Linked DNA regions of Parasedimentitalea psychrophila. Each later gene encodes a partner of the first gene's protein in a complex. Links are inferred from orthologs where the notes say so. Each region holds a gene or a part of one and is shown on either strand. Other genes may lie near its edges.

Region 1 (14,332 bases):
CCTGCCAGGGCGAGACCGACAATCAAAACCAGTCCGAAAACTGCGCGCATTGTGTTACCTCTCTTTGGGGTCGCCAGGATGCCGATGGCGGTTTCGAAAGCTATATCACTCGAATCTGAGTAATCGGTTTAGATGATGCACCGCCGTTGCGGCGGGGCGGACCCAAATGGGGAGGTCAGCTGAAAGACCAGTTCGACATATAGCTTGCCAATCCATCGGCCAGTCCAAGCGCACCGTCTTGCATCGCTGAGGCAATCAGAACGACCAGGCCAACGATCGCAGCGGTAAGGACCACCCAATCAACCGTGACGGCACCGTCATCACCTTTGAAAAATGACTTAAATTTATTCATTGCGAACCTCGGTTTGAGTGTTCCTGGGCAAAGGGCCGCGTCTTTGGATCAAAGACGCGGCCCCAAAACTTATACCACTAAGACTGGCGAATTAGACCGGGTCTACTGGACCTTTACCCGACAGGTATGTACCTGTCTGTGAGGTCAGGTCGGAAGCGCCAGTTTCGATCGAGGTGTAAACAACGCCGGCCAGAGCGGCAACAGCGGCGGTCAGAACAACCCAGTCAACAGTCACGGCGCCAGCTTCGTCTTTGCGGAAGTTTTTGAAGAATTTAATCATTGAGTGTCCCTCCAGGGATCTAAAAGTTTTGTTTCCACCTTGCCGTCCGTGGTGTGAGCCTGCTCTCTCCTGCGAAGCTCCGTTCGACTTGGTATGAACACTTATACCCCTTTGAGCGTGGCAGCATTTGGGCCAAAATCTGGACTCTGACGCCTTAGTTTAACTCTTTGACAATATCTAGGCTAAGGCATTGAAAGTTAATGATTTGATTATTCATTTATCATAAATATTCAAGGCAGAGGTGGGGCGGGGAGTGGCAATTGTGGCGGTATCGCCAGAATTCGGCCGTAAGTTCTGGTTTTTTGGCTGCAATCCTTGATAATTTGTTAAAAATTATCATCAAGGCGGGCCCATGTTTCTTCGAATTGCGTCTTTGGCAGTGATTGCTCTGTCCATTCCGGTCTGGGGGCTGGCTGAGACGCCGGCGCCCTTTCCGAGTTTTGAGGCAAAACGGGTGCGGCCACCGCAACCGGGTAGCGGGAACAGAATAACCATACAGATAGAGCCGCCGCAGGCACCGGTTGCTGTGGCGGATAGCCCGGCAGCGACAGGTGATGGCGATGTGGAGCAGCCCGTAGGGCGGTATGGCTGGTTCTGGGAACAGGTCTCGCCTGATCTGGCGGCTTCGGGGCCGGGTCGGCTGGAGCAGGCTCTGATGGTTCTGGCAGGGGGCGAGCCGGTGACCGCGCCGCGGTTGCAACTGATGCAGGACATTGCGGGCGCGCAGGGGATCTCGATTCTGACTGCCAGCATTGGCACCAAAGTATCACCGGCGCTGATTCTGGCGGTGATTGCGGTGGAATCGGCGGGGCAGGTGGAGGCGGTCAGTGCCGCCGGGGCGCAGGGGTTGATGCAGCTGATGCCAGAGACCGCTGCACGGTTTGATGTGAGTGATGCGTTGGCTGCACAGCAGAACATTCAGGGCGGTGTCCGCTATCTGGACTGGCTGATGGAGGAGTTTGGCGGCGATCCGATGCTGGTGCTGGCCGGCTATAATGCCGGCGCGGGATCAGTGCAGAGCCATCAGGGGGTGCCGCCCTTTGCCGAGACCCGCGATTACGTGCCCTTGGTGCTGGCGGCCTTTCAGGTGGCCAAGGGCCTGTGCCTGACGCCACCCCAGTTGATTTCCGATGGATGTGTGTTCCGGACGATGAACTAACAACAGCTGGATGGTGGTGCGAAGAGCGTTGCCCGGTTATTTCCCCAGTGGTTCACTTAAATGGCTAGACGTTGCCATAATTTCGCCAGACGCGATCCGCATCACCCTCACATTGCTTAAAGTTGCATTTTTGGGAGAGTGATTTGGAAATTGGGATTGATATTTCGTCTTTGACCTCGGGAATACAGGGACTGATAGGGCCGGGCATCATCGTTGGTCTGATTGCCCTTGCAGGTTTCATAGGGCGGCTTGTTTTTGTGTCCTTTGGGTCGTCCATAAAAGAAGCCAACCCTTTGCGCAATTTTTCAGGTCTTGGGCTGATTGCTACGAGTATTGCGATGTTTGTCGGTGCCCTTGTGGTGACTGGCAAACTGGACAAGGCGGTGCACCTGATACAACGAAACACGATGGACCCTTTCAATATCTATGTCCTGCAGCGTGATTCCTGTGATCTTTCGGGCAGCAAATACTGTGTCATCGTGTTCGAAGGGGGCCGGGAAATTTCGGTCAACTGGTTCGATAGCAAGGTTTACATGTGGGAGCTGCTCAACCCCCAGACTGGGGCAGTATATAAGACTCTGCGACCCAGATCCCGTGTAGGAGACGGAGAGAGCATCGGGGTAGGGCTTAGCTAGGTTGAAACGCAATTCTGCCAGATCCCGATCGGTTTTTCACGCAACAGGCCCGCTCCAATAAGGGCGGGCCTGCTTATTTATCGGTAAGATGTCTACGTGCATTAACCGACGATTGTGGCCTCGGTGGCGGCGCGCAGCTCGGCCTCAGTCACGCCGTCGGCGGTTTCGACGATCTTCAAGCCGCCTGTCACCACGTCCAGAACGCCGAGGTTGGTGATGATGCGATCAACCACCGCCTTGCCGGTCAGTGGCAGAGTGCAGTCTTTCAGCAGCTTGGAGACACCGTGCTTGTTGGTGTGATCCATCACCACCACAACACGGCCCACGCCGGCCACCAGATCCATGGCGCCGCCCATGCCTTTGACCAGCTTGCCGGGAATCATCCAGTTTGCCAGATCGCCGTTTTCAGCCACTTCCATGGCGCCCAGAATCGCCATGGCGATCTTGCCGCCGCGGATCATCGCAAAGCTTTGTGCCGAGTCGAAATAGGCGGTCTGCGGCAGCTCGGTGATGGTCTGTTTGCCGGCGTTGATCAGATCCGCGTCCTCATCGCCTTCAATCGGGAAGGGGCCCATGCCCAGCATGCCGTTTTCCGACTGCAGAGTGACCTCGATGCCCTCGGGGATATAGTTGGACACCAGCGTCGGAATGCCGATGCCGAGGTTTACATACCAGCCGTCCTGCAGCTCTTGGGCGGCCCGCGCCGCCATTTGGTTACGATCCCACATGTTCGCTCTCCTTATGCCGCTGGCCGGGTGGTGCGCTGTTCGATGCGCTTTTCGTGGGTGCCCTGAATGATCCGGTGCACATAGATGCCGGGCAGGTGGATGGTATCGGGGTCCAGCGAGCCGGTTGGCACGATCTCTTCCACCTCAACCACGCAGACCTTGCCGCAGGTGGCGGCCGGGGCGTTGAAGTTGCGGGCGGTCTTGCGGAACACCAGATTGCCGGTCGCGTCGGCCTTCCAGGCTTTGATGATGGCCAGATCGGCAACCATGCCTTCTTCCATGATATAGGTCTCACCGTTAAAGTCGCGGTGGTCCTTGCCCTCGGCGATCACCGTGCCAACACCGGTTTTGGTGTAGAAGCCAGGGATGCCAGCGCCGCCGGCCCGCATCCGTTCGGCCAGGGTGCCCTGCGGGTTGAATTCCAGTTCCAGCTCGCCGCTCAGGTACTGGCGCATGAATTCGGCGTTCTCACCCACGTAAGACGAGATCATCTTTTTGACCTGTTTGGTCTGCAGCAGGATGCCGATGCCAAAATCATCCACGCCGGCGTTGTTGGAGGCAAAGGTCAGATCCTTGGTGCCGGCGTCTTTGATGGCGTCCAGCAGCAATTCCGGAATGCCGCAGAGGCCAAAGCCACCTGCCGCAATGAACATGCCGTCATGAAGCAGCCCGTCGAGCGCCTCAGTGGCATTGGTGTAGATCTTTTTCATCAAAAACTCCCTGCAACGTTCCTTTTGCAAGGGTTCTGACGCTGAGGCGGGGGGCTGTCAACAATACTGAGGCTACTGAGTATTAGTACTTAGGTGGTTTATAGAAAAAAGAGCGAAGGGGCTTTCCACTCGGAAGAAAGGCACGAGGGGGCGGCCCGCCCGCCCAGTGAAAAGAGCGAGGGGCCTGCCCCTCGCGCTCCCCGGGATATTTGGGGCCAGATGAATGCGGACCTGGCGGTTTTCTCTAGTCTTTGGCAGCGGCCTTTTTTGCCGGGGCTTTTTTTGCGGGTGCTTTTTTCTTGGCGGCGGGTTTCTTTTTGGCGGCTGGCTTTTTCTTGGGGGCGGCTTTTTTCTTTGTTGGCTTCTTGCCAGACTTTTCAGTGATCAGCTGCACGGCCATGTCCATGGTGACATCCTTGACCTCGACATCTTTGGGGAGGGTGGCGTTGACCTTTTCCCATTTGATGTAAGGGCCATATTTACCGTCCATGATAACGACGGCGCCGCCGCCGTCTGGATGATCGCCAAGTTCCTTTAGCGCCTTGGCAGCGGCCCGACCACCGCGGCCCGGATTGGCGCGTTTTTCGGCCAGCATTTCCATCGCGTGGTTCATGCCAACCTCAAAAACGTCCAGGGTATTCTTAAGGTTCACGTAGACCGGTTTTTCCTCATCTGGCAGTTGATGCATGATGTAGGGGCCGAAGCGACCCAGGTTAGAGGCAACGGCGCCGCCTTCAGGGTGCTGGCCAATTTCGCGTGGCAGGGTCAGCAGGGTGACAGCCTGTTCCAGGGTGACCTCATTTGGCCCCCAGCCGGGCAGGTAGTCTTTGTTCTGTTTCGGCAGCGAGGAGCGTGGCGGCTTCTTGACTTCTGGTGTCGGTTCACCGCGCTGGACGTAGGGTCCGAAACGGCCGGATTTCAGATGGATTTCGTCGCCGTCATCCTCACCCAATACACGTTCATAGCCTTCGGCGCCTTCGCCGGAGATCGGTCGGGTATAGTTGCATTCGGGATAGTTGCCGCAGCCGACGAAGCCGCCGGTGCGCGAGGATTTCAGGTGCAATTGGCCCAGTCCGCACTTGGGGCAGGCACGCGGATCAGTGCCATCTTCGCGCGGCGGGTATAATTGCGGTGCCAATGCATCGTCGAGCACGTCGAGCACTTCGGAGATGCGCAGGTCCGAGGTTTCGGAAATTGCCGCCGAGAAGTCACGCCAGAAGCTGGCCAGCAGTGCCTTGTAGTCGCCATTGCCGGCGCTGACCTCATCGAGCTGGTTTTCCAGATCGGCGGTAAAGTTGTAGCCGACGTAGTTGCGGAAGAAATTGAGCAGGAAGATGGTGACGATGCGGCCCTTGTCTTCGGGGTGCAGCCGGTTCTGTTCTTTGCGAACGTATTCGCGGTCCTGGATGGTGGTGATCACACTGGCATAGGTCGAGGGGCGGCCGATGCCCAGCTCTTCCATCTTTTTGACCAGTGTCGCCTCGGTATAGCGGGGTGGCGGTGCGGTGTGGTGTTGCAGCGCCAGCACCGATTCATTCTGCGACAGCAGCGCCGCGCCATTGCTGCGCAGATCGCCGCTTTGGGTTGTCGCGGCGCCATCCTTGGCCGCCTTGTTGAACTGAGGCGTCAGCGCGGTATCGGCAAATTTCGCCGTCTCGCCCATCATGATCTGCGGCAGGCGCTTGTCGTCGTCATCCTGGACCACATCATCGCGGCCTTCTTCATAGACCCGCATGAAACCGTCGAACAGCACCACCTGACCGGTGGCGCGCAGCACCACCTGGCGATCATTGGAGCCGACATCGACAGTGGTGCGCTCCAGTCTGGCGCTGGCCATCTGGCAGGCCAGGGTGCGTTTCCAGATCAGGTCATAGAGCTTGCGCTGGTCGGGCTCGGTGACTTTGAGGCTGGCGGCATCGCGGCCCATTTCGGTGGGGCGGATACACTCGTGGGCTTCCTGGGCGTTCTTGGCCTTGTTCTTGTAGACCCGCGGGCTGTCGGGCACATAAGAACTGCCATAGCGTTTGTCGATTTCCGCCCGCGCTTCGGTCACCGCCTCGGGGGCCATGTCGATGCCGTCGGTCCGCATATAGGTAATGTACCCGGCCTCATAGAGACGCTGGGCGGTGCTCATGGTTTGCTTGGCGCCCATGCCGAATTTACGGCTGGCTTCCTGTTGCAGGGTCGAGGTCATGAAAGGCGCCGAGGGGTTGCGCGCGGCTGGCTTGGCCTCAACCGACTGGACCATCAGGTCGCGACTGGCGACGGCCTGCACTGCCAGTTCGGCGGCGGTAGAATTGGCGAGGCTGAATTTGTCCAGCTTGTCGCCGCCCAGAACCGTCAGGCGGGTCTCGAACTCCTGGCCACGCGGGGTGGTCAGAAGGGCGCGCACCGACCAGTATTCCTGCGGATTAAACGCCTCAATTTCCATCTCGCGCTCAACAATCAGGCGTAGACATACCGATTGCACCCGGCCAGCCGATTTGGCGCCGGGCAGCTTGCGCCACAGCACTGGCGACAGGTTGAAGCCGACCAGATAGTCCAGCGCCCGCCGCGCCAGATAGGCCTCGACCAGCGGCATGTCGACCTGACGCGGATTGGCCATCGCCTCGAGCACGGCGTCCTTGGTGATGGCATTAAACGTGACCCGGCTGACCGGGGTGTCCTTCTTGATCGAACGCCGTTTGGTCAGCGCCTCTTGCAGGTGCCAGCTGATCGCCTCTCCCTCGCGGTCGGGGTCAGTCGCGAGGATCAGTGCGTTGTCTTCTTTCAGGGCGTCGGCAATGGCCTTCATATGTTTGCGGCTGTCGGCCCCGACCTCCCATGTCATTTCGAAATCATTGTCGGTATCGACCGAACCATTCTTAGGCGGAAGGTCGCGCACGTGGCCATAAGATGCCAAAACGGTGTAGTTTGAGCCGAGATATTTATTGATCGTTTTTGCTTTGGCAGGGGATTCTACAACAACTACGGGCATTTAAGCTTAACCTTATGGGGCGGACACGGCACGTTCTATGGCCGGGGAGGATGTGGGGCGCAAGAGGGGATTGTCAATCCGCGAGTTTGGGCGCCGGTTTGACGGCAGTTTTGACGACCAGAAACGGCGGCTGAGCCGCTTTGCGGCGGCTGACTGTTGCCGGGCCAGGGGATGTTAGCGACCGGGGCCACGGGACAACATGCCGCCGGGTTGGCGAATGATCTCGCCCTCCAGTTCCAGCTCGGTCAGGGCGGGGGAGACATCGCGGGTTGCGGCGCAGAGGTCGCGAATCAACTGATCCTCGGCGGTGGGAGAGGGGCCAAGGCGCGACAGGATTTCCTGGTGCAGGGCGGCTGTTTCACGCAGGCTGCGCCGTTGTGGCGGCGGCGGTGGCTCGTCCAGTTGCAGCTGCTGTTGTGCGGGGGGGGATGAGCCTAGGCCTGTGGGCAGCGCCGCGATGACATCCTCGGCGTTGCGCACCAGCTGCGCGCCGTCCCGGATCAGCATGTTGCAGCCACTGGCGCGGGCGTCAAACGGGTGGCCGGGGACAGCCAGAACCTCGCGGCCCTGATCCAATGCGTCGCGGGCGGTGATCAGGCTGCCGGACTTGGCCGCCGCCTCGACCACAACCACGGCACTGGCCAGCCCCGAGATGATGCGGTTGCGGCGGGGGAAATGGCGGCCCTGCGGCGCCAGGCCCATGGGCTGTTCCGAGAGCAACAGGCCCTGTTGGACAATGTCGCTGGCCAGGCTGGTGTTTTCCGCCGGATAAATCACATCCACCCCGCCGGCCATCACGGCGATGGTGCCGCTTTTTAGGGCTGCGAGATGGGCGGCTGTATCGACGCCGCGGGCCAGGCCTGAAACCACAATATATCCCTGCGCGCCAAGCTCACGGGCCAGGGCGCGTGCCATGCGGATGCCAAGAGACGAGGCATTCCGGGCCCCAACCAAGGCAATAATGGGGTGCTGCAATAGGCTGAGATCACCGCGTGTCCACAACAGCGGCGGCGCATCTTTCAGGGCTGCCAGTTGCGACGGGTAGGCGACGTCGCCAAGGCACAAAAGCCGCGCTTTAGCGGCTTTTGCGGCCTTGATTTCGGCGTCAACCACAGGGGCGGGGCATATTTTATACCCTTTTACTCCTGCGTTGCGTGCCACTTTAGGCAACGCGGCCAGCGCATTCTGCGCTGAACCATACTCGGCGATCAGGCGGTGAAAGGTCACCGAACCAACCCTGCGAGAACGCAACAGACGAAGCCAGGAATAACGAATATCTTCCGTGGTGGGTGGGAGTGGGGGGTGAGTGGAAGAAGTGTATTCTTCGGTCATCCGTCGCTCCGCCTGCTTGCTGAACTATGTCTAACGCGAAGGCGGTTAACAGATGGTGAACAGGGTCCAATTTTCAGAAAATTTGCTAAAAACCATTCAAATATATAATAATAAAGAGAATTTCGCTGTCACGGTGTAAGCAGGGTGCAAACCGACGGCGCCGTGACAGCATTTTTTGCGCAGGTTTTCCGGTTTCTGCGCCGGGAGATGCGCTAGGCGGCGGCGCCGCCAACGGTCAGCCCGTTCATCAATACGGTTGGCTGGCCAACGCCGACGGGCACCCATTGCCCGGCCTTGCCGCAATTGCCCATGCCGGGGTCCAGTGACATGTCGTTGCCGAGGGCGCGAATCTGGTGCAGCGCGGTGGCGCCGTCGCCAATCAGGGTGGCGCCTTTCACAGGTGCCCCCACCTTGCCGTTCACCACCCGGTAGGCCTCGGTGCAGGAGAACACGAACTTGCCATTGGTAATGTCGACCTGACCGCCGCCAAAACCAACCGCCCAGATTCCATCCTTGATATCCGCCACCAGATCCGCCGGATCGGCCTCGCCACCCATCATATATGTATTGGTCATCCGCGGCATTGGCGCATGGGCATAGCTCTGGCGGCGTCCGTTGCCGGTTGGGGTCACCCCCATGAGGCGGGCGTTTTGGCGGTCCTGCATATAGCCGACCAGAATACCGTCTTCGATTAGCGTGGTGGCCTGCGACGGGGTGCCCTCGTCGTCGATGGTGGTCGAGCCGCGACGATCGGGCAGGGTGCCGTCATCCAGCACGGTGACGCCCTTGGCGGCGATACGCTGGCCCATCAGGCCAGCAAAGGCAGAGCTGCCCTTGCGGTTAAAGTCGCCCTCCAGACCATGACCAATGGCTTCGTGCAGCAAAATGCCCGGCCAGCCAGGCCCCAGTGCCACTTCCATCACCCCGGCAGGGGCGGGCACTGCCTCCAGATTGACCAGGGCGATCCGCAGCGCCTCGCGTGCCTTGGCCTGCCAGTCCACAGGATTGACCAACCCGTCCAGACCGACCCGTCCGCCGCCCCCCGCCGAGCCGCTTTCGCGGCGGCCGTTTTGTTCCACGATGACCGAGACATTCAGCCGGGTCATCGGCCGCACATCGCGCACCAGAACCCCGTCGGCCCGCAAAATCTCCACTTCTTGCAGCGAGGCCGCCAAAACAGCCGAGACCTGCACCACCCTTTGATCCAGATCACGTGAAAAGGCGTCGATGTCGCGCAGGGTTTCGATCTTGACGGCAAAGGGCATCGCACCGATCGGGTCCTCGTCGGTATAGAGCTTGCGGTTGGTGGCGCTGGGCGCATCCGCCAGAGTGCCGCCGCCATCGCCCACCGCCAGACGCGCGGTCTCCGCTGCCCGCTTGAGCGCGGCGATGGAAACATCGGTTGAATGGGCATAACCGGCGACCTCGCCGTTGATGGCGCGCAGTCCAAAGCCTTCGGAGGCATCATAGCTGGCGCTGCGCAGGCGGCCATCATCAAAGACCAGGGTTTCGGACTTGCGGCGCTCGGCGAATATCTCGCCATCATCAGCCCCGGCGAGAGCAGATTTCAGCACGTTCAATGCCTCATCCGCCGGCAGGGCGGTTTCAAAAGGTCGAAAAGGCGCGTTTTCCATGGTGTGGACCTCATTTTTTTTGATCTAAATCAAGAAAGCGCCCATTTGACGCAAGCATAACTCTTTATCTGTCGCGTGGAATATGATTTCTACCGTCAACAAAGACAACGGGGCCGATGCGTTTTCTGGAATCAAAGATTCCTGATTGAATGTGGCGGCGCGAGGAACAACGCGATCAAACGATCAGGACAAAATATGAAGAACGCTTTTAAGCTTTCGGGCCTTCTTGTGGGCCTGTCGAGCCTGCCCGCCATGGCTCAGAATGGTCTGGAGACCATTGGCAAACCGATTCCAAGGGGCCTTGATTTTCAGCCGGCCGCCACCGAACTGGCGCGGGGCATGCAGTCGCTGGACTGGATGATTCTAATCGTCATCACCGCAGTCACCCTGTTTGTTGCCGCGCTGATGCTCTATGTGATCCTGCGCTTTAACCGCCGTGCCAACCCGACACCCTCCACCTTTACCCATCACACCCCGGTCGAGATCGCCTGGACGCTGGTGCCGATTGTGATTCTGGTGTTCATCGGCTCGTTCTCATTGCCGCAGCTGTTCAACCAGCAGGAAATCCCCAAGGCGGACATCACCATCAAGGTGACTGGCTACCAGTGGTATTGGGGCTATGAGTATGTCGATCACGATTTTGCGTTTGATAGCTACATGCTTGGTCACCCTGCGACCATCGAGCCAGATCTACGGGCCGCAGATGCGGATGTGACGGCCTTTGTGCTGACCGATGCGATGCGCGCCAAGTTGACAGATGCGGGATATAACGAGGACGAATTTTTGCTGGCGACCGACACCGCCGTCGTCGTTCCGGTTGGTAAAACCGTTGTGATGCAGGTGACCGGTGCCGACGTGATCCACTCCTGGGCGATGCCTGCCTTTGCGGTCAAGCAAGATGGCGTTCCCGGCCGTCTGGCTGAACTGTGGTTCAGCGCCGACGTGGAAGGCGTGTATTTTGGCCAGTGTTCCGAGCTCTGCGGCAAGGATCACGCCTATATGCCAATCACTGTCAAAGTGGTTTCCGTAGCCGCCTATGACGCTTGGATCGCAGCCAACAAAGACGCCGATGATTACGTTGAAGTCGAAAGATTTCTGACGAACTAAGATTGGCGGGTGCTGAGATGGCATCCTACTCGTTACCAAAACAAGGCGCGATGTAATCCGCGCCTTGCCTGATTTCTAAACTGCCCTAGGCTACGTGTATGAAGCGCAGCCAGAAAACAAATGGACCAAACATGAGCGACGCAAGCATTCAGGCCAGCATCCTCCGCGAGGATGAGGCCAGCTTTGGTGATTATTTTGCCCTGCTGAAACCGCGGGTGATGTCGCTTGTGGTGTTTACCGCGCTGGTTGGCCTGCTGGCAGCTCCGGTCACGGTTCACCCGGTCATCGGCTTTTGCGCCATCCTGTTCATCGCCATTGGCGGCGGCGCGTCTGGCGCGCTGAACATGTGGTGGGATGCCGATATCGACAAAGTGATGAAGCGCACCAAGGGCCGTCCGATTCCCGCTGGCAAGGTTGAGGCCGGCGAGGCGCTGAGCCTGGGTCTGGCGCTGTCGGGCCTGTCGGTGATCATGCTGGCGCTGGCCACCAATCTGCTGGCCGGTGCGTTTCTGGCCTTTACCATCTTCTTCTACGTTGTCGTCTACACCATGTGGCTGAAGCGACTGACGCCGCAGAACATCGTTATTGGCGGCGCCGCCGGGGCCTTTCCGCCGGTGATCGGCTGGATCGCAGCAACCGGAACCATGTCGATCGAGCCCTGGCTGATGTTTGCCCTGACCTTCATTTGGACGCCGCCGCACTTCTGGGCGCTGGCGCTGTTCATGCGCAATGACTACGACGATGCCGGGGTGCCGATGCTGACGGTAACCCACGGTCGTCGCACCACCCGCGTGCATATTCTGGTCTATACCATTCTGCTGGCGCTGCTGGCCGTTGGCACGGCCTTCTCGGGGGTTGGCGGACCGATCTATCTGGCGGTATCGCTGGTGCTGAACGCCTTGTTCCTGCACGGCGCCTGGAAGATCTGTCGCCGCGACGAGGATGATTCTGAGCGCGACAACTTCAAGGTTGAGCGGAGCTTCTTCAAGCTGTCGCTGCTCTATCTCTTCCTGCATTTCGGGGCCATTCTGACCGAGGCCCTGCTGAAACCTTTTGGACTGGGAGGCTGGTGATATGAGCTTTAAGCCGCAACATGAACTGCACCGACGTCGTTTGGGCCGCAATATGGGCGTCGGCCTGTCGCTGGCCGCCTTTGTGGTGCTGGTGCTGGCCCTGACCATCGTCAAGGTGACATCAGATGACTTCAAGTTCCCGCAGGCCCGCGCGGCAGAGCAGAACTGATGGCGCTGGACGCTCCTCAGAAAACGGCGGCCCAGCTGGTGGGCGTTGTCGTGGTGATGGGCGCGTTGGCCTGGGCCTCGGTGCCGTTCTATGACTGGTTCTGCCGGGTCACCGGATTTGGCGGCGTCACCGGCATTGCCCTGACCGATTCCGACACGGTGCTGGATCAAACCATCACCATCCGCTTTGATGCCTCCAAAGAGCGTGACATGCCGTGGGAGTTCAAACCGGTGGTGCGCGAAATGGAGCTGAAGATCGGTGAGACCGGACTGGCCTTTTACGAGGCCTACAATCCAACCAACCGGCCGGTGGCCGGCGCCGCCGCCTATAATGTCACGCCCTATTCGGCGGGTGGCTTTTTTGAGAAAATTCAGTGTTTCTGCTTTGAGGAGCAGATTCTGGAACCAGGTGAGCGGGTTCAGATGCCCGTGACCTTTTATGTCGACCCGGAAATCGTAGACGACCGGGACGGCAAATACGTGCATACGATAACGCTGTCGTACACATTTTACGAAGTAGATCTGCCCGAGGGTTATGCCGCCCTTGAGCCCGGTGAAAACACCGGGGCAGAAACCAACATGAACTAGCCGGCAGGTGAGGGACACTTAAATGGCGCACGCTAAAAATCACGATTATCATATTCTTCCACCGTCAATTCTGCCATTCTTGGGCGCGTTGTTTGGCTTTGTCATGCTGTTCGGTGCCGTGCTCTGGATGCACGGCATTACGGCATGGATGTTCTGGGGCGGCCTGCTTGGTGTGCTCTACACCATGTTTGCCTGGTGGTCCGAAGTGACCGTTGAAAGCAACATCGGCGATCACACCACCGTGGTGCGAATCGGCCTTCGCTATGGCTTCATCCTGTTTGTGATGTCCGAAGTGATGTTCTTCTTTGCCTGGTTCTGGTCGTTCTTCAAACACGCGATCTATCCAATGCAGGACTATATCGGCACCGAATATATCCAGCCGGCCATCCATATCGTTGACCCGCTGCACCTGCCGCTGATCAACACGCTGATCCTGCTGCTGTCGGGCTGTGCCGTCACCTGGGCGCACCATGCGCTGGTGCATGACAATGACCGCAAGTCGCTGGTTCAGGGTCTGGCCATCGGTATTGCCTTTGGCATCGCCTTCACCGGCCTGCAGGGCTACGAGTACTATCAGCTGCTGGCCCATGATGGCTGGGAGTTTGGTGGCGATATCTTCTACTCGAACTTCTTCATGGCCACTGGCTTTCACGGTTTCCACGTGCTGCTGGGGACCATCTTTCTGGCGGTCTGTCTGATCCGCGCCATGAAGGGCGCCTTTACCCCCGAACAGCACGTCGGCTTTGAAACCGCTGCCTGGTACTGGCACTTTGTGGATGTTGTTTGGCTGTTCCTGTTCTTTGCCGTGTACCTCTGGGGCACTGCCGGAATGTAAGGGATACATGTTTGCGGTTGAAAAACCGCAGACACAGCGTATCAAGCACAGCGCGCGGGGGATGCTCCGCGCGCTTTTGCGTTGACGGGAGGCTGTGATGCGGCGGCTGATTTTCTTACTGGTGGTTGGCCTGGCCGGGCTTGTTGTCTTGCTGAGCCTGGGGGCGTGGCAGGTGCAGCGCATGGCCTGGAAGCAGCAGATCCTGGACATCATTGACGCCCGTGTTGTCGCCGAACCCGTCGCACTGCCGTTAAATCCGGATCCTCTGGCAGATAAATACCGGCCCGTCCGTCTGCTGGGCGAGATGGCGGCGGGCGAGCTGCTTGTGCTGATCTCAACCCGCGAACTGGGGCCGGGCTTTCGGGTCATTGTGCCCTTCGTCACCGAAGATGGCCGCCGGATACTGGTGGACCGCGGCTTTATTCGGGCCGCTGCGAAGAAGTCAACGCGCAACACCGGCAAGGCCGAGCTGATCGGCAATCTGCACTGGCCCGATGAGACCGACAGCTACACCCCAGCCGCCGACACAGCCAATAACATCTGGTATGCGCGGGATGTGGTGGCAATGGCTGCTGCACTGGACAGCCTGCCAATCCTGGTGGTGCTGAATGGCCATCCGATTAATGGCAGTTCTGTCCTGCCGATGCCAATCAACTCTGCCTCAATCCCCAATGACCACTTGCAATATGCGATCACCTGGTTTTCGCTGGCCCTGATCTGGGCCGCGATGACTGCCTACTTCCTATGGCGCCCG
Region 2 (14,302 bases), 1.2 Mb from region 1 along the record:
AGCCCTGACAGATGCTCGGCGCGGGTCACGTACCAGATCAGCCCATAAATCATCACAAATTGCAGCGGCACCCAGGCCGAGGTCAGGGCCCGGTACCAAGTCAGATCCTCGTCCGGGGTCTGCGGGTCGGCGTTTTCCCGGTTGAGCCCAAAGATGCCGTCGAGAATGGTGAACAGATACCAGGTTACCAGCGGTGCCAGCAGCAGGGTCCAGCCGCCATTGGTGGCTCCGATCAAGACCAGCGGCGGCAGCAGAAATGACATCCAGAACGGCAGTGCGCTTTGCCAGCGGGCCAGGGTATGCGAGGCAATCATCGGGCAACTCCAAGTCTGTCAGCATGAATTATGCGAATCTTACGTCGAATTTCTTAACAACCCAAGCGGTTACTGTCCTTGCCACAGATCAAAGGCCTTGCGCATCACCGTGGGCAGATCGGAGGGGCGAAAGTCATCGACAGAAACGCGGAGCTGCCCGGCCGCAGGGCTATGCTGCCTTGGCAGGTCAGTCACCATCACCTGCAAGATCAGGTGGAAATGGGTGAAACTATGGCGCACCTCAGCCCCGAGGCTCTGCCAATCGGAAGCAAACGGAGGCTCTGGCGCGGCGGTCTCGCACCATTCAGAGCCCGGCCAGCCCAGCATGCCGCCCAGTAGCCCCTTGTCGGGGCGGCGCTCCAGCAGCCAGTCCCCATTGGCGGCCCGGGCCAGATAGACAAAACCGCGTCGGGTTGGTTTTGGCTTCTTCGGGGTTTTCCGGGGCAGTGCCTGCGCGGTGCCTGCGCTGCGGGCCAGACAGGGCGCGCGCCAGGGGCAGATGCCACAGGCCGGAGATTTGGGAGAACAAATGGTGGCGCCTAGATCCATCACCGCCTGCGCATAGTCACCGGGACGGCGGTCCGGGGTCAATGCCGCGGCCAGCGTCTTTAGCTGCGGCTTGGACCCCGGCAATGGCGCATCAATATTATACAGCCGCGCCATCACCCGTTCGACATTTCCATCCAGAACGGTTTCCGGCAGGTCATAGGCGATTGAGGATATGGCGGCGGCGGTATAGGGTCCGATGCCCGGCAGCTTCAGCAACCCGTCGTAGGTCGTTGGAAACACCCCGGCCTGTTCATTGGCAATCACCCGGGCGCATTTCAGCAGGTTGCGGGCGCGGGCGTAATAGCCCAGCCCGGCCCACTCTCCCATCACCGCGCCATCTTCGGCGGCGGCCAGATCCTGAACTGTCGGCCAGCGGGCGGTAAAGCGGTGAAAATAGTCTTTGACCGCCGCCACCGTGGTTTGCTGCAACATGACCTCGGACAACCAGATGCGATAGGGGTCGGGCGCAACACCGCCCGCGCGCTCGGCCGGGCTGACCCGCCAGGGCAGCGGGCGTGCGTTCACATCATACCAGGTCAGGATCTGATCACTCAGCCCTACTGCCTCGTCGTTCTGGGCACAATCGTTCAGGTCACGCATTCTTTACCCCTTGTGCGGTGGTTTTGCTGGTTCCCGCCTCTGCGGTCTTTACAATAGGGGCAACAGTCACGCAAAACCATGGTCATGGCATATCGACGTTCCTCCACGCGCGGTTTTAAACGCACCGTTTCCCTGCTCAACGAGCAGATCCGTAAAACCGGCGAGAGCCGTGGTTTTGCGGTGTCGCGGCTATTGACCCATTGGGCCGAGATCGCAGGTGCGGATATCGCCGCCATCGCCCGGCCGGTCAATGTGGGCTATGGGCGCGGTGGCTTGGGCGCGACGCTGACGGTGCTGACCACCGGGGCGCAGGCGCCGATGCTGGAAATGCAAAAGGAACGTCTGCGCGAGAAGGTGAACGCGGTTTATGGCTACAATGCCATTTCCAAGGTGCGGATCACCCAAACCGCCCCAACCGGGTTTGCCGATGGACAGGTGCAGTTTCAATATGCCCCCGTTGAGCGGGCAAAAATCAAACCGGACCCGCTGGCGGTGGCCGAGGCGGCCAAGGCGGCGACCGGAGTTGAAAGTGATGAATTGCGCCAAGCGCTTGAGCGGCTGGGGCAAAATGTTTTGAGCAATAATAAAACCCAAGGAAAGGGGACTTAATGGCCCGTTTGATGTCTGGTGTTCTTGCTGCGGTTGCAGTGGTTGCGGGGGGCTATGCCCTAATGGGGGCAAAGTCGCCCGGTACCGTGCCCGCGCTGCCGTTTGTAGGGGCCGCCACCGCGCAAGAGGCAGCTGAGGTTGATACCTCATCCATCACCGAGATGGTCATGGGTGCCGAAGATGCGCCGGTTACGCTGATTGAATATGCGTCTTATACCTGCCCGCATTGTGCCAGTTTCCACTCCGGCGCCTATCAGCAGCTGAAGGCGGATTATATCGACACCGGAAAGGTCAAATTCATTTACCGTGAGGTCTATTTTGATCGCTATGGGCTGTGGGCCTCGATGATCGCACGCTGTGCGGGCCCCGAGAAGTTCTTTGGTATTTCTGACCTGATCTATTCCGGCCAGTCCACTTGGTCACGGGCCGGCGGCGCCTCTGAGATCGTCGATGAGCTGCGCAAAATCGGTCGTCTGGCCGGGATCGAAAACGATCAGCTTGAGGCCTGCCTGGCGGATGGTGACAAAGCGCAGTCTCTGGTCAGCTGGTACCAGGAAAACGCCGAGGCGGATGGAATTCAGTCGACCCCGTCGTTCATCCTGAATGGCACTGCCGTTGCCAACCAGGGATATGATTCCTTCAAGGCGTTGATCGACGCCGAGCTGGAAGGCTGAGTGCATTTGGCCCGGCGTTTGCGCGCCGGGCCTATGTTTTGGCCGGGCCCCTATGCCTTGGACGGTATTGGAGCTGATCTGAGCAGGATCTGGCGCAGCTCATTGTCTTGTGCAATCTGCAACCGGACCGGCAGGGTGATCACCTTGCTGCGGAAACTGTCCGGCAGCCGCACCGCGTCTTTTTCGGTGGTCACCAACTGCGCCCCCAGAACTGTGGCTTCTGCTTCCAACCGGGCCATCAAGGCCGGCGACAATGGCTGATGATCCTCCAGCGCTTCGGCGCGGCGGATGTCGGCGCCAAGCGCCTTTAGCGTCTCAAAGAATTTCTGCGGATGACCGATGCCGGCAAAGGCCAGAACCTTGCTGCCCTCCCACGGCATACCGGTTTCCAGTGGCTGCACCGCGCCGGTGAAATGCGGCAGCCCTTGCAATCTGTGCTGCCATAACGCGGCAAAGCTGGCCTGCGCCGTGTCGGCGCCAAGCGACAGTACCAGATCGGCGCGTTTCAGCCCCACATCCACGGTTTCGCGCAACGGCCCGGCGGGCAGGCAGCGGCCGTTGCCAAATCCGCGCTGGGCATCGACCACGATGATTGACAGATCCTTGGCCACTGCGGGGTTCTGAAAGCCGTCATCCAGCACAATCACCGTGGCGCCACTGGCCGCAGCGGCGCGGGCTCCGGCGGCGCGGTCGCGGGCCACCCAGACCTTGCAAAAGGCGGCCAGCAGCAGCGGCTCGTCGCCGGTGTGTTCAGCGCTGTGTTGTCTGGGATCAACCTGCACCGGCCCCCGCAGAGAGCCGCCGTAGCCGCGACTGACCACATGGGGCTGATGGCCCATATCGCGCAGCGCCTCCAGCAGCCATATCACTGTCGGTGTTTTGCCGGTGCCCCCGGCATTCAGGTTGCCGACGCAGATCACCGGAACACCGGCATCAATCGGCTCCCCCTTGGCCATCCGGCGCGCCGTGGCACGCCCATAGATCCAACCCAAAGGCGCCAACAGGGTGGCACGCAGGTCAAACGCCCGGGGGGCTTTGTTCCAGAAATCAGGGGGTCGCATGGCGAGCCTCGCGCAGGTCCAGCATGTCCTGGATCTTGTCCAGCAAAAGATCCGTCAACTCGGCGCTTTCGGTGACAACCTGCCAGCCGGCAACAGCCATTTCAGCCGCCTTGTCCGGGGCCGACAGCTGGATGATCTGCACCGCCAATTCGTCCTTTCCCTGCACCTGTTGCGCGGCGCCTGCCGTGGTCAGCCGGTCATACAGCGGCGCGTGGGGGCCAACATGCGGGCCGTGCAGGATGGCCGATCCCAGCGCTGCGGCACCCATCGGGTTGTGACCGCTTGCGCCTGCCTCCAGTGTTCCGGCCAGCAGGCTGAGAGGGGCGACGCGGAACCACAGCCCCAGGTCTTCGTCGCAGGTCAGCAAGACTTGTGTATTGTCGTCCAGATCTTCGCCCGCCTCCCAGTCTGCCCAGCGAAGCCCGGTGTCCTTTAGCGCATCACGGGCCGCGTCCAGATCGGAATACTGCTCGATTGACAGCACCAGCAGCAGGCGGTGCAACAAGCGCAGGGCATTGCGATGGGCGCCAATTATCGTGTCAATTTCACCCATGCGCGTATGGGCTGACAGCCAGACCTGACGGCTGCCCAAATTGCCCCGCATGCGGCTTAGCTCGTCCTCGTGATAGGCCGGCAGGGTCGATGACAGGCGTAATCGCGAGGTCAGCGTGATCTTTTCGGCGGCAAGGCTTGAGCGGCGCAACTGTGCAAAGGCGGCCGGGGAGGGGGTCAATATAACCGAGAACTTGTCCAGCAGCTTGCGACTTTTGTCAGGCAGCCAGCGCCGCCCTCGGGCCGGCAGCTCGTCCGCCTCGATGTCGATGAGCAGCGCATTAATACCGCGCTCGCTACAGGCCCGCATCAACACCGGCCGCAGATTGCCGCCGGTCCAAAGACAGATGTCCGGGCGCCAGTGATTGAGAAAGCTGCGCACATCCGCAGGTTGGTCGGCGGGCAGCTCTCCGATCACCGGATCATAGCCGTCGGGGGTCGGCAAAGGGGTCAGGTCGGGTTCGCAGGTCAGGATCAGAGACAGATCCGGTCGCATCATTTTCAACCGCTGCCCCAGATCGCCAAGCGCAAAAAAACGCTCGGTGCTGGTGGCATGGGCCCAGATAAGCTCGCCCTTTGGCCGCGGCGGCCAGGCGTCGACGGCGGCTGACTTGCGCCATGGTTTGGCCCGTGTAGAGGGTGAGGGGAGACCCATATAAATTTGCCTAGATGTTGCGGATCAGCGCCAACCTACGCCTTTGGCAAGGCAGGTCAAGCGCCGCCCGAGCTATGGGGTGGGGGTGGAAAGTGCGGCAATCAGGGCGCGGTGCAAGTCCACATTGGCCGCAACCACGCCGTTCAACTGTGGCTGCGGGTTGTTGAACCTCAGCGGCAGGCCCGCGCGGTCCGAGATATGGCCGCCTGCCTCGCGCAGGATCAGGTCGCCGGCCGCAATGTCCCATTCCCAGCTGGGCCGCAGGGTCAACATGGCGTCAAACCCACCATCGGCCACCTTGGCCATGCGATAGGCCAGCGAGGGCCGGTGACTTCGGTTAAAGCCGGGCGCCACCCCGTCTTGCCAATGATGCGGCTCCAGTATTGGCCGGGCCGCCAGAACCTCGGCCGAGCTCAGCTCGGTCAGGGTGGAGGTGCGGATCAGCGCGCCATTGCATCGGGCCCCCTGGCCGCTGGCCGCCGTATAGAGCAAATCCCGCTGCGGCAGGTAGATCACCGCCGCCGTCACCACGCCTTTTTCCGCCACTGCCAAGGCATGCGCCCAGGTGCGCGACCCGGCGGCAAAACTGCGGGTGCCGTCGATCGGGTCGATGATAAACACCCGGTCTCTGGACAATCGGTCTGCACTGTCCTCGGTTTCCTCAGAAAGCCAGCCATAATCGGGACGCGCCTTGGGCAGCATGTCCTCCAGCATGGCATTGACCGCCAGGTCGGCCTCGGTCACCGGGCCAGCCCCGTCGGGTTTGTCCCAGCGCTTGGCCTCGGGGCCACTGAATTGTGTTGCGATCTTGCCCGCCCGCTGTGCTGCGTCGATCAGCAGGTCCAGGTCACTTGCCGGCAAGGGTCATGCCTTCGATCAACAGCGACGGCACCACCCGCGACAGATAGCTGCGCGCGTCATTGGCCGGGATGATGCGCATCAGCATGTCGCGCAGATTGCCAGCGATGGTGCATTCATTGACCGGATAGCAGATCTCGCCGTTTTCAACCCAGAACCCCGATGCGCCGCGCGAATAATCGCCGTTGTTGGGGTTGATGGTGGAGCCGATCATCGAGGTGACCAGCAAGCCGCTGCCCATGGAGCGGATCAGCTCCTGGCGCGATTGGTCGCCGGGTGTCAGTTCAATGTTCCAGTTTGACGGTGACGGCACCGAGCCGATACCGCGCACCGCGTTGCCACTGCTTTCCAGCCCCAGCTTGCGGGCCGAGGCCAGATCCAGGGTCCAGCCGGTCAACCTGCCGTCCTCGACAATGGCGCGGCGGTGGGTGGCCAGACCTTCACCGTCAAAGGGGCGGGATCCGGCGATGCGGGGGCGGAACGGGTCTTCGATCACCGACAGGTTTGTCGGCAGCACCTGTTCGCCCATACTGTCCTTGAGCCAGGATGAGCCGCGCGCAATCATCGCTCCGTTGGCCGCAGACAGCAGGTGGCCAATCAGCGAGGACGAGATGCGTTCGTCGAACAGCACCGGATAGCTGCCGGTGTCGGGCTTGCGCGCCTGCAGCCGTTCAACGGCGCGTTGGCCGGCGGTGCGGCCGATTTCGTCAGCGGAGCGCATGTCACTGTGAAAGGTCCGCGAATCGCCGTCGTGGTCGCGTTCCATGCCGCTGCCAGTACCCGCAATGCCAACGCAGGACAGCGACCGGCTGCTGCGGCGGTAGCCGCCGGAAAATCCGTTTGATGCGGCCAGATGAACCGTGTGGGTGCCATAGCCGGCCCCTGCCGATTGCACCTGAGAGATACCCTCAATCGCCTGACAGGCGGCTTCTGCCGCCAGCGCATCCTGTTTCAGGGTCTCGGGGGCGGGCTCGGGCGCGCTATCCTCCAGCTCAAACGCCGCCATGTCCCAGCTTTTGATCAGTTGCGAAGGGTCAGCAAGGCCGGCATAGGGGTCCTCGGGGGCCTCACGCGCCATCGCCACTGCCCGTTCCGCCATCGCAATCAGCGTTTCGGGGCGCATATCAGACGACGACACCAGCGCCTGTTGGCGGCCGACAAAAACCCGCAGCCCCAGATCGGTGCCTTCCGAGCGTTCGGCATGTTCCAACGCGCCTTCGCGTACTTCGATCGAGACCGACTGGCCTTCGGCGGCCATCGCATCTGCGCCATCCGCGCCGGCCGCAATGGCTGCATCAATCAGGGCATGGCAGAGCGATTCTGGGGATTGGGTCATGGGTACCTACTGAGATGATCTGGCTGCGGGGGTCTGCAAGCGACCCTACCAGCGCGCCGGGGCCGTGCAAAGGTGACAATGGTAAAAGGGGCTGCTGTGGGCAGCCCCTCTCTGCTCCGGTGGACGATGCGCCTATTTGAGGCGCTGACCGTTGGCCGATATCTGGCCGTCCTCGGTGATTTCCAGTTTCGAGCTCAGCGTGTCGTCGCCGTCTCCTGCAACAGTGAACATCCCCATCATCATCCGCGCGCCCATGGCGTCGGACTCTTCGACCAAACCCATTTCGACCAGCCTGTCGATCAGCGCGTTGGCGCCGGTGATTTGCAGGTCTGCGCTGCCGGATGGCGCGGGCATGCCGTCATAGCTGGTCAGATCATCGTTGTTGAAGGCGAAATTACCAGTGCCGGACAGGCTGGCACCCACGGCCGAGATCAGGAATTCTTTGATGGCCAGTGTGTTCAGCTCAATAGGAAGATTGCCCTCGGCCAGTTCCTTCATTTCGGTGAAGTTCAGCAGGTCCTGCAACAGGGTTGCCTGACCGGTCAGACCTATCGCCAGGGTTGCCGGGTCACGTTGCAGCACTTCGCTTGGGTCAAACATCGACCAGATTTCATCGCCCAGATCCAGACCCTTCAGGCCGAGCGCAAGGGTGAAGTCTTGCGGCTCTCCCGATGCGGAAACCGGCATGCGGAAGTCGCCGGCCACTTGGTCAATATCAGTCTTGAGCGCCATCGACAGGCCAGCATTGATGAGCACATCCATGCCGATGTCAGATCCTTCAGCGGTGAGCTGTATGGCCTCTGCATTGGCCGCAAAGGCGCTTGTCGATGAACCGGTTGTGATGGTTTGCGAGGAGACTTGCTCGCCATCCATCACAACGGATTCTTGCGTCGTGCTGCTGCCGTAGGTCCCTGTTGCTTTGATTGACAGCCCGTCATGCAAAGCGGCGGCCAGGTTCATGATCGACATGCCTCCGGTTGGCAGTGTGATTGTTGATTTGCTGACCATCTCGCCGTAAGTGGCTGAGGTGGTGGATACCGCCCCATCCTCGTCTTTGCTGTGCATGGAATAGTCAAAACCCGAGATCACGGATTGGCCCGCAAGAGTGATAAGGTCACCCTGTGTCCATCGGCTGCTGCCCTGTGCGGCTGAACCCGTGCCGGTCAGAGACAGCTCGACGTTGCTGTTGCCGCCGCTGGCACCCAAATCCAAGTTCTGCAAAGCAAATGCAAAGCTATCCACGGCGTAGGAAAATGTGATGTCATCCGGGTTTCCCGAGGCGATCACCTCGGCATTGTCATAGGTGGAAATAATGTTGGCTGAAATCTGATCTGATTTCTTGTCGGGCCCTGTAATGACAAACTTGTAGCTGTGGGTCCCCGCCATATCCATCGAGACAGTCCCATCCGCATGGTTGGTATAGGACAATGTGGGGTACAAGATGTCGAGCGAACCTTTGCCGTCGGGGATAAGAAAGTGCAGTTTGGCATCGGTATACAGAACCTTGTTGCCATCGCGCGTGGCTGTCGCGGTCAGCTCACCGCCCACGGTCTGAGCAATGGCCTGATAGCTGGTCCAGATATCGTCAGCGGAGATGTCAGCCAGTGCAGGGGCTGCGGTCAGGGCTGCAAAGCCAACAGTGAGCAGGGCGGTGGAATTCTTGAAGCTCATAAACAGCCTTTCAAATGATTTGGTCAGAACGGGGTAGTGGCAACTAAGCCGCTATGGAGTGTGATTTCAACCAGTAGGCGTAAAAAAGGCCGCTCCCCCAAGGGGGAAACGGCTTCAACTTTTAGTTATTTCAGCGCTTATTTAATGCGCTGGCCGTTGGCCAAAATCTGACCGTCACCGGTGATTTCCAGTTTCGAATCCAGTGTGTCCTCGCCGTCACCCGGAACCGTCAACATTCCCATCATCATCCGCGCGCCCATGGCGTCGCCGTCGGACATCAGGCCCATCTGGATCAGCGTGTCGATCAGCGCATTGGCACCCACCAGTTTCAGGTCAGCGCTGCCGGCTGGGGCAGGCATGCCATCAAAACTGGCCAGATCATCGTTGTTGAAGGTGAAATCGCCGGTGCCGGTCAGCTTGGCCCCCGCCGCAGAGACCTGCAGCTGCCGGATGGTCAGCGCGGTCAGCTCACCCGGTTCCTGATCCCCCATATCGAGAGCGTCAATCGCTGCGGGGTCGAACAGATCGAACAGCAGTTTGCCCTTGCCGGCCAGGTCCAGCACAACAGTGGCGGGCTCATGCGAGAGCATTCCGGTCGGGTCAACCATACCCCACAGCATGTCCGGCACCGCAAAATCGCGCAGGGTCAGACCAAGTGCAAAATCCTGCTCGCTGTCGGACTTGGCAATTGGCATCGCCAGTTTGGCGCCATATTCGGCAATACTGAGAGAGACCGGAAACGGCAGATCGCTGCTGCTGACGTCTACCTCTGTCTGCAGCTGTTTCAGGTCATAGGACAGTTGCCCATTGCCCATCGCAATGGCAAAATTACCGCCCTGGGACGAGGTCTCCAGCCCAAAGGTTTCACTGCCATCAACCGCCGACATCGAGGCATGGCCGCCGCTATAGGAAAAGACCCCGTCAAAGGCGAAACCCGAGGCCAGCATGGCGGTAATATCGTTGAAATCCAGCCCCATCGGAATGGAGCTAGTTCCGCCAAAACTCAGCCCCTGCAGGCTGCCGGTTGCCGATCCGGCATCGCTGCCGCCGGGCTCTTTGGCGCCAAAGCTGTAGTTCAGCGCGGAGGCTGTCATGGACTGGTCATAGATGCGCAGGTCGCCAATGGTCATGCTGGTCTTGGTGACCACATCCATCAGCGAGATGGTTGCCTTGACCATGCCTGCGGGCATTTCTTCGCCATCGGCCATCACCTTGCCCAGGGCCAGCTCCACCAGCGGCGAGGAATAATCGTAGGTCATGGTCTGGGCATCGCCAGACACCAACATGGCGCTGCCGTCGTGCGAATAGATCATCTCGCCCGAGGCGTTGTCATTGTCGCCGGAAAAGTTGAATGTGATCGGGAACTCTTTGGGGAACAGCACGTCAACGGTGCCGTCGCCATTTTCGGAAAACTGAATTTCAGGAAGTCTCAAGCCGATTGTGACGTCTTCGTCGGGGATCGGCATCATCATCGACATGTCGGATACCGTGAGGGTGCCGCCAGACAGTGTCTCAGTCCCATTGACGTCATAGCCGGTGCCAGAGAGGTAGGACTTCCAGTCGTCCCAGACCTCCTGGGCGCTAAGATCGGCCAAAGCAGCCTGGCTGGAAAGCACCAATACAAACGCTGCACCATAACCGCGTGCGGGGAAAACTGACATATGACAACCTTTCTATCAAAATCTGTGGGTCCATGGTCAACAGTTAGGGTATTGCCCGTCAAGGGGCCTGATTGTCGACCATTCCCCATTAACATAGTACCATGATTTGGAATCGTGAATTGGAGATAAAATATATGGAATTCAAGGGTAAAACGGTCATTATTACCGGGGCCAGTCGGGGAATCGGGGCTGAGGCTGCACGGGTCTTTGCGGCGGCGGGTGCCAATGTGGCCTTGCTGGCAAGGAGCGCCGACAGTCTGGCGGCACTGGCCACCGAGATCGGCGAAAAAGCGCTGGCGCTGACCTGCGATGTTGCTGACTACGCTGCGGTTGAAGCGGCGGTGCAGAAAACCGTCGAACACTTTGGTGGCTTGGATGTGCTGATCAACAACGCCGGGGTGTTAAAACCCATTGGCCCCTTGGCCGAGGCGGACCCGGAGCAGTGGGGCCAGGTGATTGATATCAACATCAAGGGGGTTTTCAATGGCATGCGGGCCGCCTTGCCGGTGATGAAGGCGGCAGGGGGAGGCTCCATTCTGACCGTCAGTTCCGGCGCTGCCCATAACCCGCTTGAGGGTTGGGGGGCCTATTGCACCTCAAAGGCGGGGGCGGCGATGCTGACACGCTCGCTGGATCTGGAGGAACGCAGCAATGGTATCCGCGCCATTGGCTTGTCGCCGGGAACCGTGGCCACCCAGATGCAGCGGGATATCAAGGCCAGTGGTATCAATCCGGTGAGCGAGATGAGCTGGGAGGACCACGTGCCTGCTGAGTGGCCGGCCAAGATCCTGTTGTGGATGTGCAGCTCGGATGCGGATGAATTTATCGGCAGTGAAATCTCCCAGCGCGATGAGGAGATCCGCAAGCGGGCCGGCCTGACATGATCGAGCTGACGGTCGAGGAGTCCGGCCTGTGGATCGTGACCCTCAACCGCCCGGACAAGGCCAATGCGCTGACCTCAGCGATGCTGGAGGAGCTGGTGGATATTGCCAATCGCGCGGTCGGCGCGCGTGGGCTGATCCTGACCGGCACCGGCAAGGTGTTCAGCGCAGGCGCCGATCTGGACGAGGCGGCGGCGGGTCTCGCCACCTCGCCGCTGTGGGAGCAGTTGTCTGCGGCGATCGCGGCTCTGCCCTGCCTGACCGTCACGGCGCTGAACGGCACCCTGGCGGGCGGTGCCAATGGCATGGCGCTGGCCTGTGATCTGCGCATTGCGGTTCCCAGTGCCAGGCTGTTCTATCCGGTGATGAAGCTGGGCTATCTACCCCAGCCTTCGGACGTCAAACGGATGGCGGCGCTGGTGGGGCCGGCTCGATGCAAGCTGATCCTGGCGGCCGGCCAAAAGATATCGGCGCAGCAGGCCTATGAATTTGGCCTGCTCGATCAACTGGTAGAGCCCGCAGATCTGATGCAGGTCGCCCGTGATCTGATGGCGGATAGTCTGGCGGCCAAGCCGGAGCTGGCCCGGCGTATATTGGCGATGTGTCAGGACAGCTGATCCAAGATCTCCCGCCCGTCGTTGTCATCTGCGATGCCTGCCTTCCGTTGGGCGTAGCGCCGCGCAAAGCGCGGCGCTACGCCCAAGCCCGCCAAGGGTGTTTGGCGCAGCCAGACGCCCTGCGGGCGCGGGAGCAATGCGCGGCGGTTCTTATCGGTAATGCCGTTTGCCGGGTCGGCGAGAGCGGAACTGGCTAGAGCTGAACTGGCGCGGGTGTTTGGCGGGTGTCGGGCGGCGCTGACAATGAATTTGGCCAACCGGGGATGGCCTTGCTCAGGAATGTGCCGATTTTGTGGTGGCAAAGCGGCCAGATCGGATCGGACAAGGGTGCGCCTTGTGGGCTATAGCATCGCATAGAATGCGCCGGATCGCAGCGCTGACAAGAGGTAGGCATGGCAATGGAATATGATGCAGTGGTGATCGGAGCCGGTCCGGCAGGGCTGATGGCGGCGGATCAACTGGCGCGGGCAGGGCACAGCGTTGTGGTGGTCGAGGCCAAGCCCTCGGTGGGGCGCAAGCTGCTGATGGCGGGGAAATCCGGCTTGAACCTGACCAGGGATGAACCGTTTGACCAGTTGATCGCCAATTATGGCAAGGCGGCGGATTGGTTGGCGCCGATGGTCAGGCAGTTTGATGCGCAGGCGGTGCAGGACTGGGCGCGTGGCCTGGGCAGTGAGCTGTTCACCGGATCGACCGGCCGGGTGTTTCCCAAAGTCATGAAGGCCTCGCCGCTGCTGCGGGCCTGGTTAGCTGCGCTGGGCGACTTGGGCGTGCAGCGCCGCACCGGTTGGTCCTGGCGCGGCTGGGACGGGGCGGATCTGCTGTTTGACACCGCCGAGGGCACCCAGGTCATCCCTGCGGCGGTCACCGTGCTGGCGCTGGGCGGTGCCAGTTGGGCGCGGCTGGGCTCGGACGGGATGTGGGCGCCGGTGCTGGCGGATCAAGGGGTCGCGCTGGCCCCGTTCAAGCCGGCCAATGTCGGACTGCTGGTGGACTGGTCCGATCACATGGTCCCCCAGTTTGGCGCGCCGCTCAAGGGTATCGCCCTGCAGGCCGGTGATCTGTTTTCACGCGGCGAGGCGGTGATTTCCAAACGCGGGCTTGAGGGCGGTGGAATTTACGCGATCTGCGCGGCGGTGCGCGGCGGTGCGCCGCTGACGCTGGATCTGCTGCCGGATCTGTCTGGGGATGAGGTTACCCGCCGGTTGTCGCGCCCTCGTGGCAAGGCCAGCCTGTCCAACCATCTGCGCAAGGTGTTGAAACTGGATCCGGCGCGTATTGCGATGTTGCAGGAATTTGCCCGCCCACTGCCACCGCAACCCGCAGATCTGGCCCGGTTGATCAAGGCTCTGCCGGTGAAACACGCGGGGCTGCGGCCCATTGACGAGGCGATCTCAACCGCTGGCGGTGTCACCCGTGGCGCGCTGGACGAAGGATTGATGCTGAAGCAGAGGCCCGGGGTGTTCTGTGCCGGGGAAATGCTGGACTGGGAAGCGCCCACCGGTGGCTATCTGCTGACCGGCTGTCTGGCCACCGGGCGTTGGGCCGGCCGGGCGGCAGCGCAATACCTGAGCAAACCCCCGTCTCCAGTGTGACGACTGTTTTACCCAGCCGCCAGTGTGACGAAGTTTTGCCCGGCCGTTAGGTCGGGCGGCGCCCACCCAGCGGGTGGGCGCGACCCTCGTTTGGCTAGTCTTGCAGATGGGCAAGGGCCCGCTTGAAAGCCTCACGCTCGCGCATCTCCTTGGCATAGGCGCGCATGGTTGTGTCGCTGACCGGGAAACCGGCAACCAAGGCCCAGTTCAGGCAATGGGTGGCGGTGATGTCAGCGATGGTAAAGCTGTCGCCCTGCAGGAATGGGCCGTCGAAGCTTTTGCCCAAGCGTTCCAGATTGCGCTCAAATTCCCATTTCAGGCTGTCCTTCACCTGCGGAACCCGCCTGTCTTCTGGCAGAATAAAGCTGTGGCGGGCGGCGGTCCATAAAACTGAGTCGAATTCGTCCAGCACCATCTGGGTCAGAGAATCCTGATGCGCGCGTTTGATCGTGCCTGCGGCATGGGTCAGTTTGCCATGTTTGTCCGCCAGATAGGTGATGATGGCGGTGGAATCGGTGATCACCGCATCGCCGTCCACCAGCACCGGGATCTTGCCAGATGTGTTCAGCGCCAGCACATCTGGGTGATGCGGTGCGGCTTCGATCAGCTGGTACGGCTCACCGATTTCTTCCAGCATCCATAAGACGCGAAAAGCCCGGCTTTTGACGC

What was found.
Region 2: the proteins of tldD (region 1) and QPJ95_RS08685 are in contact, whole or in part, in a solved structure (PDB 5NJ9), measured with the Escherichia coli proteins. The link is inferred for Parasedimentitalea psychrophila from one-to-one orthologs.

What each region holds. Positions count from the first base shown.
Region 1 is NZ_CP127247.1:600,659-614,990, reverse strand. The notes cover bases 7,597-10,582. They hold tldD (metalloprotease TldD), read right to left. Parts: upstream 9,808-10,582; coding sequence 8,386-9,807; downstream 7,597-8,385. Other genes in these bases: coxB (cytochrome c oxidase subunit II), read left to right, coding at 10,003-10,582; dprA (DNA-processing protein DprA), read right to left, coding at 7,597-8,173. Outside these bases: Flp pilus assembly protein CpaB, read right to left, coding at 1-50; QPJ95_RS03025 (hypothetical protein), read right to left, coding at 176-352; QPJ95_RS03020 (hypothetical protein), read right to left, coding at 444-632; QPJ95_RS03015 (lytic transglycosylase domain-containing protein), read left to right, coding at 985-1,791; QPJ95_RS03010 (hypothetical protein), read left to right, coding at 1,935-2,426; QPJ95_RS03005 (3-oxoacid CoA-transferase subunit B), read right to left, coding at 2,528-3,154; QPJ95_RS03000 (CoA transferase subunit A), read right to left, coding at 3,166-3,864; topA (type I DNA topoisomerase), read right to left, coding at 4,109-6,841; more of dprA, read right to left, coding at 7,016-7,596; more of coxB, read left to right, coding at 10,583-10,914; cyoE (heme o synthase), read left to right, coding at 11,046-11,987; QPJ95_RS02970 (cytochrome C oxidase assembly protein), read left to right, coding at 11,989-12,156; QPJ95_RS02965 (cytochrome c oxidase assembly protein), read left to right, coding at 12,156-12,743; QPJ95_RS02960 (cytochrome c oxidase subunit 3), read left to right, coding at 12,766-13,578; QPJ95_RS02955 (SURF1 family protein), read left to right, coding at 13,676-14,332. UniProt on the Escherichia coli protein: Metalloprotease involved in CcdA degradation. Suppresses the inhibitory activity of the carbon storage regulator (CsrA).
Region 2 is NZ_CP127247.1:1,792,597-1,806,898, forward strand. The notes cover bases 5,036-7,991. They hold QPJ95_RS08685 (TldD/PmbA family protein), read right to left. Parts: upstream 7,209-7,991; coding sequence 5,862-7,208; downstream 5,036-5,861. Other genes in these bases: QPJ95_RS08680 (inositol monophosphatase family protein), read right to left, coding at 5,087-5,875; QPJ95_RS08690 (DUF2125 domain-containing protein), read right to left, coding at 7,341-7,991. In the rest of the region: QPJ95_RS08650 (alkane 1-monooxygenase), read right to left, coding at 1-314; mutY (A/G-specific adenine glycosylase), read right to left, coding at 384-1,463; QPJ95_RS08660 (DUF721 domain-containing protein), read left to right, coding at 1,548-2,072; QPJ95_RS08665 (DsbA family protein), read left to right, coding at 2,072-2,746; lpxK (tetraacyldisaccharide 4'-kinase), read right to left, coding at 2,797-3,807; QPJ95_RS08675 (3-deoxy-D-manno-octulosonic acid transferase), read right to left, coding at 3,794-5,014; more of QPJ95_RS08690, read right to left, coding at 7,992-8,879; QPJ95_RS08695 (DUF2125 domain-containing protein), read right to left, coding at 9,017-10,540; QPJ95_RS08700 (SDR family oxidoreductase), read left to right, coding at 10,675-11,424; QPJ95_RS08705 (enoyl-CoA hydratase/isomerase family protein), read left to right, coding at 11,421-12,038; QPJ95_RS08710 (hypothetical protein), read right to left, coding at 12,026-12,295; QPJ95_RS08715 (TIGR03862 family flavoprotein), read left to right, coding at 12,431-13,633; QPJ95_RS08720 (glutathione S-transferase family protein), read right to left, coding at 13,728-14,302.